Regions from separate parts of the Protofrankia symbiont of Coriaria myrtifolia genome, predicted to be linked through region 1. Evidence: riboswitches for the same ligand, from Rfam matches in the RefSeq annotation. Region 1 holds a riboswitch; each other region holds the start of a gene.

Region 1 (3,270 bases):
CGGCCGACCAGTCCGCGGCGTCGGCCGTGGCCTCCACCTGTAGATAGAAGCGGCTTGTCCGGTGGTCACGCAGCATGTGGCCGGCGAATCCCCGCGGGCTGACCCCATAAATGATCTTATCCGTGGACGGGGCGACCGCGGCCAGGACGGCGAGCCAGGCCCATGCGCTGTCGCGCTGTCGGATGTGGCGCAACGCGCCCTCGGGGATCGATCCGCGGGAAACGCCGTGATGACCGTCGCAGCCCGCGATGAAACGGCTTTCCACTGTCTGCCGCTGCCCGTCGGCCGTGACGAACGAGACGGCGGGATGGTCGGAGGTCAGCGCGTCCAACATCACGTCAGTGACGCCGAACTCGATGACGCCACCCGCGGCAAGGTAGGCGGCAACCAGATCGGCGACGAGCTCCTGCTGCGGGTAGACGACGTGATGGCGTCCGCCCGCGTGGCGATCATACTCGACGACAAACGCTCTGCGACGATGCCGGAGCTCACAGTTGTGGTGTGGCGCACCTTCGGCCCGCAGGCCGTCGGCAAGCCCGTTGCGCTCCAGGGCGTCCACCGCCGCCGGCCCGAGCAGCCCGGCACGTGGACGGCTTTCCACCCTGGCCCGACTGGCAGCCTCGAGCACGAGCGTGTCGATACCCCGACGAGCCAGTACGACCGCCGCCACCAGGCCCGCGACACCCGCGCCAATCACAACGACGCCCACCCGGCGAGGACGCGGCCGCGAGGCAGACGCGCCCGGCTGGAGCGCGCCGTGCCCGTCCGGTGCAGACCCCGGAGCGGAGCGCGTCACGGCGAGCGCCTCCCCCGGGAGCATCGACACGATTCCTGATCACCCGCCATACTGCCCTGATCACATGGCTGACCCGGACGAACCGATCCGGGCGAGGCACTGCCAGAGTACGACGTCACATTCCGACACGCGTCAGGAGGCCGACAGCCCGGCACCAACCAACCGGACAATTTTCGCAAAAGGAGCGGAGTGTTGCTGGCGGATAGCGCTGATCGCTACCTAAAGTAGCGATATTGTTGACTATCCGTGCCCGAAGGCCCCCAGTCGACCATCTGCCGCCGCTATGGCGTATTGTCATCCTCCGCATCCCGCAAGTCACGGAAAGCGGCACGTCAGCCGAGCGACCAAAGGTCACAAGCCAGCTGGTCGCACCCGACGCCGCCCCGGCCGGCGAAGGAGGATGGGGTAGAACAGCCGGTTATGACACTTCATACAACTACTTGGGGTAGTTGTGAGGGACTAGTGTTTACTAGCGCCATCCGTATGAACTAGTCTCGCGTCGACGGCACGACACACCGGGCCGAACTGCCGAATCCTGCCCGCGGTCCCGGTGTTCCCTCCGAGTCGTCACCAGGGCAGGAGCGGGGGACCCATCCTCCACCGGGCGGCACCGAACCGCGGTGTCGTCCTCGGGGTGAAGTGCGCAGCGCGATGGTCGCGCGACCCACCGGGCAGCCCAGCCCGAACCCGACAGCTCACCTCGCAGGCGAACGGGAAGGATCACAACCTTGTCTGCGCATGATGTGCAGCCTGATCCGGCACTACGATCGCGTTCGTCGCAGACGGCTTCGCCGTCACCCCGCCGGCAGCAGATCGACCGGCACGTCGACCGCCCGACACGTGGCCGACATCGCGCGCCCACGCAGCAGTCCGGAACGGGCCGCTCGCGAGCTCGGGCCGCTGTCGCCGTGATGACCACCGGTACCGTCGCGGTGTCCGGTGTCGCCCTGGCCGGATGTGCCACAGCCGACTCAAATTCCGACGATGCTTCCGTCACCTCGCCCATAACGCTCGGATCACAATTCGGTGGCCAGGCGTCGCTGGCCAGCCTGCGCACCTCCACCATCAATCCGCTGTCCACGGGCGGTTCCGGATCGGTCACCAGTCAGGTGCTCAACCAGACCGACCTGCATCCCAAGACCGGTGTCGTGCTCAAAGTCACGAATTCGGACGTCTCCGTGAAGGCAGACCAGCCGGTGGAGGTGGGATTTCATCTTGAGGACGCGGTCACCCACGCGCCGCTGGCCAACCAGCTCGTCAAGGTCCAGGTGAAGCTGCCGGAGGGATGGGCGACCTTCAAGCACCTTTACACCAACGAGCAGGGCTTCACCAGTTACACTGCCAAGGTTCTCACCACCACGCAGGTCACCGCGATTTTCGACGGAACCGACGCTCTGCGGTCGACACGGTCGACCAACGTCGGCACGTTGACCGTGATCCCCAATACCCCGGCGCCCCGGCCTTCCCAGACTGCCCGCGTCAGTGGCTCGGCCTTGAGCAGCGCCGTCTCAGGCGCACTCGCAGTCGCCAGCTCGTTCGGCGAACGGGCGGTGTATCTTGCGGCCCAGCAGGCCGGCAAGCCCTACGTCTACGGCGCGGAGGGCCCCTACACTTTCGACTGCTCGGGGCTGATCCAGTACGTCTTCAAGCAGTTGGGACGCAACCTCCCCCGCACTGCCGAGGCACAGTACCAGGCGACCACCCGGATATCGCAGTACAACAAGCAGCCGGGTGATCTGATTTTCTACGGCACGCCAGGTAATATCTACCATGTTGGCATTTATGCGGGCGATGGTAAGATGTGGGTGGCGCCCAAGTCAGGCGACGTCGTCTCACTGAGGCCCCTCTACACCACGTCGTATTCTGTCGGCCGGGTTCTCTGACTGAACCGATCAGCCCGCGTCCGCAGCTGGTTGTCAGTACATGGCTTCGTGTACTGACAACCAAACCTTATAAACACAATTCACAGGCGGGTTCCCACACAGCCTCCCCCTCCGGTTGTGCGTGAACCTTGCCGCCAGGTCGAAGTTGTCGATGTCGACACCGGCCTGGCGGCACTCCGCGGGCGGCATCCCGCGATGATGACTTCCGCTGGTCGGACCGAGCCAACCCCCCCAGCTCGGAAAGCCCGGCGGAACAAGAGGCTTCCGCCGGCCGGTCGTACTGGACCCCCCCCACAGTCCGGCCGGTCGGCGGGAGCCGCCCCCTCTCACCGACCGGATGCCCGGCCGAGACCGAAGCTCCCCTCAAGGCGTCTCCTCCGCGAGTTCCCCAAGCCACGGCGGACGACCGGACGCCCGCTCCTACGCCTTGAACTGCCTGGAGAAGTCCCACAGAGCGCGCGTGATCCGCTCGTTCCACGCCCCGTCGACATGCTGGACATGGGTTTCTGGCGAGCAGCTCGGGCTCTGCCCGACCGACCCCACCGTCGCGACGGCGACAAACTTCAGCCCGTTGTCGGGCGCCGCGCAGGC
Region 2 (3,270 bases), on a different contig from region 1:
CGGGGAGTGTTCGTCATACCCTTCGCGCAACTTCCCGGCACGGCACACGTCCGAATCGGTAAAATATCACCGAACCGGGCACGCCGCGCCCCGACTGTCCACAGGAGCCAGACCGATGCCCATTGCCACCCCAGATATCTACGCCCAGATGCTCGACCGGGCCAAGACGGAGGCATTCGCCTACCCCGCGATCAACGTCACGTCGAGTGAAACCCTGAATGCCGCGCTGAAGGGCTTCGCGGACGCCGGGAGCGACGGTATCGTACAGATTTCCACCGGCGGGGCCGAATTTCTCTCCGGTACCAGGGTGAAGAACATGGTGCTCGGCGCGCAGGCCCTGGCCGAGTTCGCCCACCATGTCGCCAAGGCGTATCCGGTCAACATCGCGCTGCACACCGACCACTGTCCTGCCGGCAAGCTCGACACCTACCTGCGCCCGCTGGTCGCGATCTCCAAGGAGCGAGTGCTCAGGGAGGGCCGCGAGCCGCTGTTCCAGTCCCACATGTGGGACGGCTCCGCGGTCGAGATCGAGGAGAACCTCAAAATCGCCGACGCGCTGCTGGCGGACACGGCCCAGGCGAAAATCGTCCTGGAGGTGGAGATCGGTGTCGTCGGCGGCGAGGAGGACGGCATCGTCGGCGCGATCGACGAGAAACTGTACAGCACGCCCGAGGACATGTGGCGGACTGTCGAGGTCCTCGGCGCCGGGGAACGGGGCCGCTACCTGGTCGCGGCAACCTTCGGAAACGTGCACGGGGTATACAAGCCGGGCAATGTGAAACTCCGTCCGAGCATCCTGCGTGATGGGCAGCAGTATGTCGCGCAGAAGCTCGGGCTGCCAGCCGACGCCAAACCCCTCGACCTGGTCTTCCACGGTGGGAGCGGTTCCGACCTGTCCGAGATCCGTGAAGCGGTCGATTACGGCGTGATCAAGATGAATGTGGACACCGACACCCAGTACGCGTTCACCCGGCCGGTCGTCGATCACGTCTTCCGGAACTACGACGGTGTCCTGAAGGTGGACGGCGAGGTCGGCGTGAAGAAGCACTACGATCCGCGCAGCTACGGCAAGGCGGCCGAAGTCGGCATGGCCGCCCGCGTCGTGAAGGCGTGTGAGGACCTGCGTTCCGCGGGACGCTCCCTCGCCAACTGACCCCGCTCGGACGGGACGGCTCCACAACACGCTCGCCAGACCGGGCTTCGTCGTCCGGCTGGCGAGCGTTCGCGTGTGGGCGTCAGTCCCCGGGCATCGGGTGACCGCCAGCCGTCACCCGTCAGCGGTCATTCCGCATATGGCGCGGGTTCCGGAAAGGTCGCACCATCGTCGGATCACGGGTACGGTACACACCGTCCTGCCGTTCTATGCGTCTTCGGCGAAATCAACGGTGTTCCGCGCCGCGTGCGCCCGGCCGGCCGGGCCCGGCCTTTGGCCCGGAGCACGCGGACCGCCGGCTCGCACACGGGTTCCTACCCGGATAATCCGGTTCCGATCGTCACCGCCACGACGGGATACCGAGTTTTCCCGGCAATAAAAGTACGATGAAAGCAATAAGCGCGCGCACCCGCGCGCTACCATCCGCTCCCGAGCCCCGGCAAGAGCTGTCGGCCCGATGTGCGCATCCTCACGAAGCGGATTCCCCGCTTGTTCGGCGCCCAGCAATTGTTGTTATGGTCTGCGCCGTGCTCGCGATACAGCGAACACACGTCGGGCGGCACGCCGAATCCTGCCCTCGTCCGACGAAAACCCAAACTTGTGGCAGGAACGGGGGACCCACTTCTGGGCGCCGATATCGGGCGTCCTCGGGGTGAAGCCGCAAATGCGGCCGGGCAGTCCCAGCCCGAACCCGACAGCTCACTTCGCAGGCGTGGGGAAGGGCATAAACCAATATGTCCAGTGCACGTTCCCGAAATCGACATCACGAAACCGGCCGAACCCGGCTGGGCGCTCGGGCGCTGGTGGTCGCTCCCGCCCTGGCCGCGGCGGTCAGCGGAAGCATCGTGATGTCACAACCCGCCAGCGCCGCCACCACCTGGGCGCAGCTACGCCAGTGCGAATCCGGAGGGAACTACAGCACCAGTACCGGCAACGGTTACTACGGTGCCTACCAGTTCTCGCTGAGCACCTGGCAGAGCCTCGGCTACACCGGGCTGCCCAGCAGCGCCTCGCCCGCCACCCAGGACGAGGCCGCGCTGAGACTGGCCAACCGGTCCGGCTTCGGCCAGTGGCCGGTCTGCGGCCAGGGGATGGGCGCCGACCAGCTGGCGGCAGGCGCCAGTTCGTCCGGGGCCAGTTCGTCCGGCAGCGGCTCGGTGAGCGCGGGTGGGTCGACCGGGACCCAGCGCTGGGTGGTGAGTCAGAGCGCGCAGCGTCTCGCGGACAACACGCTGTTCACCACCGGGCTGATCTACCAGGTGCGCTCGGACGTACGAGCCTGGCAGCGCCAGATGAACAGGCTCGGCTACCGGATCAAGATCGACGGCCGCTACGGCCCCCAGTCCGCCTTCGCCGCCGTCCTCTTGCAGGGCTCGCGGGGCCTGCAGGAGGACGGCATCTGCGGCCCACGGACCAGGGCCGCCACCTTCGGCTGAACAACCGACTGAACAGCCGACTGAACAACCCGGCAGTCGAACGCCCCTCGGCGGCCAGCACCGCCCACCGGCGGCCCGCACGGCCCGAAAACAGGCGGCTCACCCGTGGCTGGACATCCGACGGATCGGGCTGGAGCACCACGGACAGCACAGCCATGATCTCTTCTCGTGTCAGGCCTCCGGCCGCATCCGGGAGAACCCCGGATCCGGCCGGCCTGGGAGCCGATCCGGCGGGGTCGGGAACCGACCCGGACGATCCTGCTCCCCGGCGTGCTCCAGAAGTGACAACAAGCACATTATCGATACGCAAGAAGCTTTACCCGTCACCATAAGTCACAGAATCCGGAGAAGGTGACCCCGCAGCGAAGCGGAGTCACACCGTCAGGTACGGTGACACATTCACGGTGCCTAGCCCATTCGGGTGATAACGGTCACGTGGGTGTAGTTCATCCGACACCCCGATTTGCTTCGATAGAACCAGACTCGCTAGAGTTCTCCCACTCGCCGGATCGGTGAGGCCGCCCGGACGGACGCCGAGTCCTGTCCCCGTTCGGTACGGCCCGAGCTACCGCGGAGCCACAAGGACAGGATCGGGGGAACCACCATCCGGACGTCCTCTCACGGAGTCCTTGGGGTAAAGCCGGCAGCGTCCCTCGGCGCCGCCGGCCGGGCTTGATTCCC
Region 3 (3,270 bases), on a different contig from region 1:
CGTTCGCGGCGACGCGGGCGATGGTCGTGTCGGTGACGACGGCGGACCCGGACGTCCCGGCCGCGCTGGCCGGAGCCGCGGTCAGCATCATTCCAGCCGTCGTCCCGATGAGCCCGACGGTGCCCGCTAATGCGGCGCCGTTGCACCGACCGGGTTTTCTGTGCCTTCCCCTGGCCATAATCAGACTCTCACCTAAAATATCGTCGAAAGGATCGCCCGTTGCCGGAAATGCCGGCACAGTACTCTCTAGGGCCGGCTCGAGAACTATATTTCCCGAGTTCTCTACCAGCCGCTGGGAAAACGTCATTCGGGTCGCCGAACAGGCCGTTCACCACATTGCTTCAGGAGGCTCCGGTGTCGCCCCCAGAGCGCCAAAAAGGCAATTCAATGCGTTTCTACAGGCGTTTTTTGAACACCCGGAACGGGAGCCAAAAGAATCCGACGGTGTTCCGAGAAAATCTGTCCGGCAACAACCGGGAGAAATTTTCGTGGCGTCCACCCGTGGTTTCCCGCGCTGTCCGCCCGGGGCTCCTGGACACCCCGTGGCCGCCAGCCCGGCCCGGGCGGTCGGTCACCTGATACGGCCGACCAGATAGTTACTGGTGTAGACCTTCTGGAGCCGGACCACGGCCCCGGTGTGCGGGGAGGCCCACATCATCCCGTTCCCGGCGTAGACACCCACATGGTGGATGCCTCCCGGCCGGCCGAAGAAAATGAGGTCACCGGGCTGCCGGGCGTTCTTCGACAGCTTCTGGGAGGCGTTGTACTGCGCGTTGGCTGTCCGCGGGACGCTGCGGCCAAGCTGCTTGTAGATGTACCGGACGAGGCCGGAGCAGTCGAACGCCCGCGGCCCCTCGGCACCCCACACGTACGGCTTGCCGGCCTGCTTCGACGCCAGATAGACGAGCTTCGCCCCGAAGCCGCTGGCGGAGGACGTCGAGAAACTCACCGGTTGCGCCGCCAGCGTGCCCGTGCCCGTGGTGGCGGCCGGGGTGATCGTAAAGGCGGCTGACCGGGCAGCGTTCGTGCTGGTCGCGGTGGTCGTACTGGTCGTGGCGGCGTCGGTCCGGCCCGTCCCGCCCGTGTCCAGGCCCCGGTCGTTCGCCAGGGCCGGCGAGGCCAGCCCGGAGAGGGCGACAGTGCCGGTGGCCGCGGCGGCGACCGCGGTACGCGCCGATATCCGGCCGAGGGTGGAGCGGGTCGTGGGCGCGCGATGACGACCGCGCCTGGGGCCGGGATTGGAATTGGAATTGGAATTGGAACGATGTACGGCAGCCGGACCTGAATTCACCTGATGTGCAGGCAACGCTGATCCTTCCCATACGCCTGCGAGGTTAGCTGTCGGGTTCGGGCCGGGAAGCCCGGTCGACGCGCGGATACACGCGGCCGACTTCACCCCAAGGACGGCCACCGTGGTGGCGACGTCCGGCGGAAAGGTGGGTCCCCCGCTTCTGTCCTGGCGATCGCTAGTCGGAAGACACCGGACCGTGGACAGAACTCGGCGTGCGGTCCGGTGCCGTTGAGAACCCGGCCAACGTAGCGAACTACTTTCGGTAGTCGCAAGCGGCGGTTTTCTCGGCATGTCGACGTACAGCACTCACTGTGCGTATCATTTACGCGTGCTGTCTCAGGATGACCGCCGAGACGGTACAAGCTGGCCACAGCGTGACGGCGCTACACACCGCTTCCACGGATAACCGGTGCGTATCGTGCAACAGTCAACGCGGACCGGCAGCAACATTTTTTCCGCTGTTGTGTTTCTGTGTTTCGCAGCCGGGCAGGCGGATCGCCCGCAGGTAGGCGAATCGACCAGCCGGAGCAACGTCACAGATCCGGCCGTGCGCATGGTGTGGTCAGTGGTACGGCCAGCGCAGCGTGGCCAGCCGTGTGGCCGGCGCAGCGTCCGGGCAGCAACGACGCGCCCGGGCACCGGCGCGGGTCGACAGATTCCGGGCCGGGCCGGTAGGGGCCTGAGCGGGCCGGTTATTGGGACTCGACCCAGCCACGCGCCTGCGCGAGGCTGGTCAGCCGCTGCCGTATCTGGCTTATCTGGCCGCCGGTCAGGGTCGGCACCGACTCGATGAGCGTCTCGGTCAGCAGGTGTCGGAACTCCCCGACGGTGAGGACGTCGCACATGTCGTCGTCATCGGCGTCCGAACGCCCGTTGGCCATGCTCGGGGAAGCCAGGGGACTCGCTGGCGCCGGACGGGCCTGGGCCCGACGGGCCAGGCGGACGACCGACGCCTTCGGGCCCCTGTCGCTTTCCTCCGCCTCGAACTCCACCAGCGTTCCGGGCTGGAACAGATGCTTCTCATCTTGAAGATCGTTTGCGTGCATGAAAATATCGTCGCCGCCAGCGTCAGGCGCTATGAAACCGTAGCCACGAACCCCGTCGAAACGCAGAATCCTACCGGTACCCACCACGTCTGCCCCTGTACAACCTCTGTGCCAACCAGCTCTGTACCCAGTCACCTGCACACCAGACGAACCTGTGCACAACCAAACCCCAGGACCGCTCGCACGACCATGGGGCCTGTTCACCGTCTCAGGTGCGCACAGCCAGGTCAAGCCGACACCCGGAGCGCAAAACAACCGACAACAACCGACAACGATCGGCAGGGAACGATCGCGGAAACACCGGAACGGGCCGTCGGCCGACCGGCTCCCGCGGACTCCCCCGGGAACCAGCCGGCCGTCGACATCGTGACCGAAATCTTCGGATCCGGATCCTCGCGGTCTACGCCGGGTCACCAACAGCGCTGACGGCGGCCAGGCTCTGCCTGGCGGCACTGACCACCGCCTGCGGGGTGAAACCGAACTTGGTCTGCAACGCCCGCAGCGGGGCGGACGCGCCGAAGGTCCGCATACCGATGATCACCCCGTCCGGGCCGGCGTACCGTTCCCAGCCGAGCGTGGCCGCCTGCTCGACCACGACCCGCGCGCGGACCGCCGGTGGGAGCACCTGGTCGCGGTACTGCGCGGGCTGCCGCTCGAACAGCTCCCAGGACGGCAGGCTGACCACCCGGGCGCGCACCCCCTGCGCGGTCAGCTCCTCGTGGGCGGCCAGGGCCAGGTGCACCTCGCTGCCGGTACCGATCAGGATCACCTCGGGATCGCCGTCGGCGGGGTCGACCAGCACGTAGCCGCCGCGGGCGAGCCCGGCGGCGTCGGCGTAGCGGGCCCGGTCCAGCGTCGGCAGCGCCTGCCGGCTCAGGACGAGCGCGGCCGGCTCCTGCCGCAGGCCCATGACCACCCGCCACGCCTGCACGA

The links. A riboswitch is a leader RNA that binds a small molecule or an ion and turns the genes downstream of it on or off. The one in region 1 is predicted to bind cyclic di-AMP.
Region 2: linked by a shared signal. The riboswitch ahead of CM1CMNOD_RS02615 (transglycosylase family protein) and the one ahead of CM1CMNOD_RS20295 (C40 family peptidase) in region 1 are both predicted to bind cyclic di-AMP.
Region 3: linked by a shared signal. The riboswitch ahead of CM1CMNOD_RS23990 (C40 family peptidase) and the one ahead of CM1CMNOD_RS20295 (C40 family peptidase) in region 1 are both predicted to bind cyclic di-AMP.

What each region holds. Positions count from the first base shown of each region.
Region 1 covers NZ_CAAAFS010000346.1:18,159-21,428, forward strand. Annotated here, with positions in the region: gene CM1CMNOD_RS20290 (4-hydroxybenzoate 3-monooxygenase) at 1-820, opposite strand, end outside; cyclic di-AMP (ydaO/yuaA leader) riboswitch at 1,344-1,519, shown strand; gene CM1CMNOD_RS20295 (C40 family peptidase) at 1,708-2,679, shown strand; gene CM1CMNOD_RS20300 (PHB depolymerase family esterase) at 3,100-3,270, opposite strand, start outside.
Region 2 covers NZ_CAAAFS010000050.1:9,703-12,972, reverse strand. Annotated here, with positions in the region: gene fbaA (class II fructose-bisphosphate aldolase) at 116-1,153, shown strand; cyclic di-AMP (ydaO/yuaA leader) riboswitch at 1,733-1,881, shown strand; gene CM1CMNOD_RS02615 (transglycosylase family protein) at 1,888-2,589, shown strand; cyclic di-AMP (ydaO/yuaA leader) riboswitch at 3,149-3,270, shown strand, end outside.
Region 3 covers NZ_CAAAFS010000196.1:7,016-10,285, forward strand. Annotated here, with positions in the region: gene CM1CMNOD_RS11070 (peptidoglycan-binding protein) at 1-178, opposite strand, end outside; gene CM1CMNOD_RS23990 (C40 family peptidase) at 572-1,306, opposite strand; cyclic di-AMP (ydaO/yuaA leader) riboswitch at 1,310-1,472, opposite strand; gene CM1CMNOD_RS11080 (cold-shock protein) at 1,984-2,424, opposite strand; gene tkt (transketolase) at 2,738-3,270, opposite strand, start outside.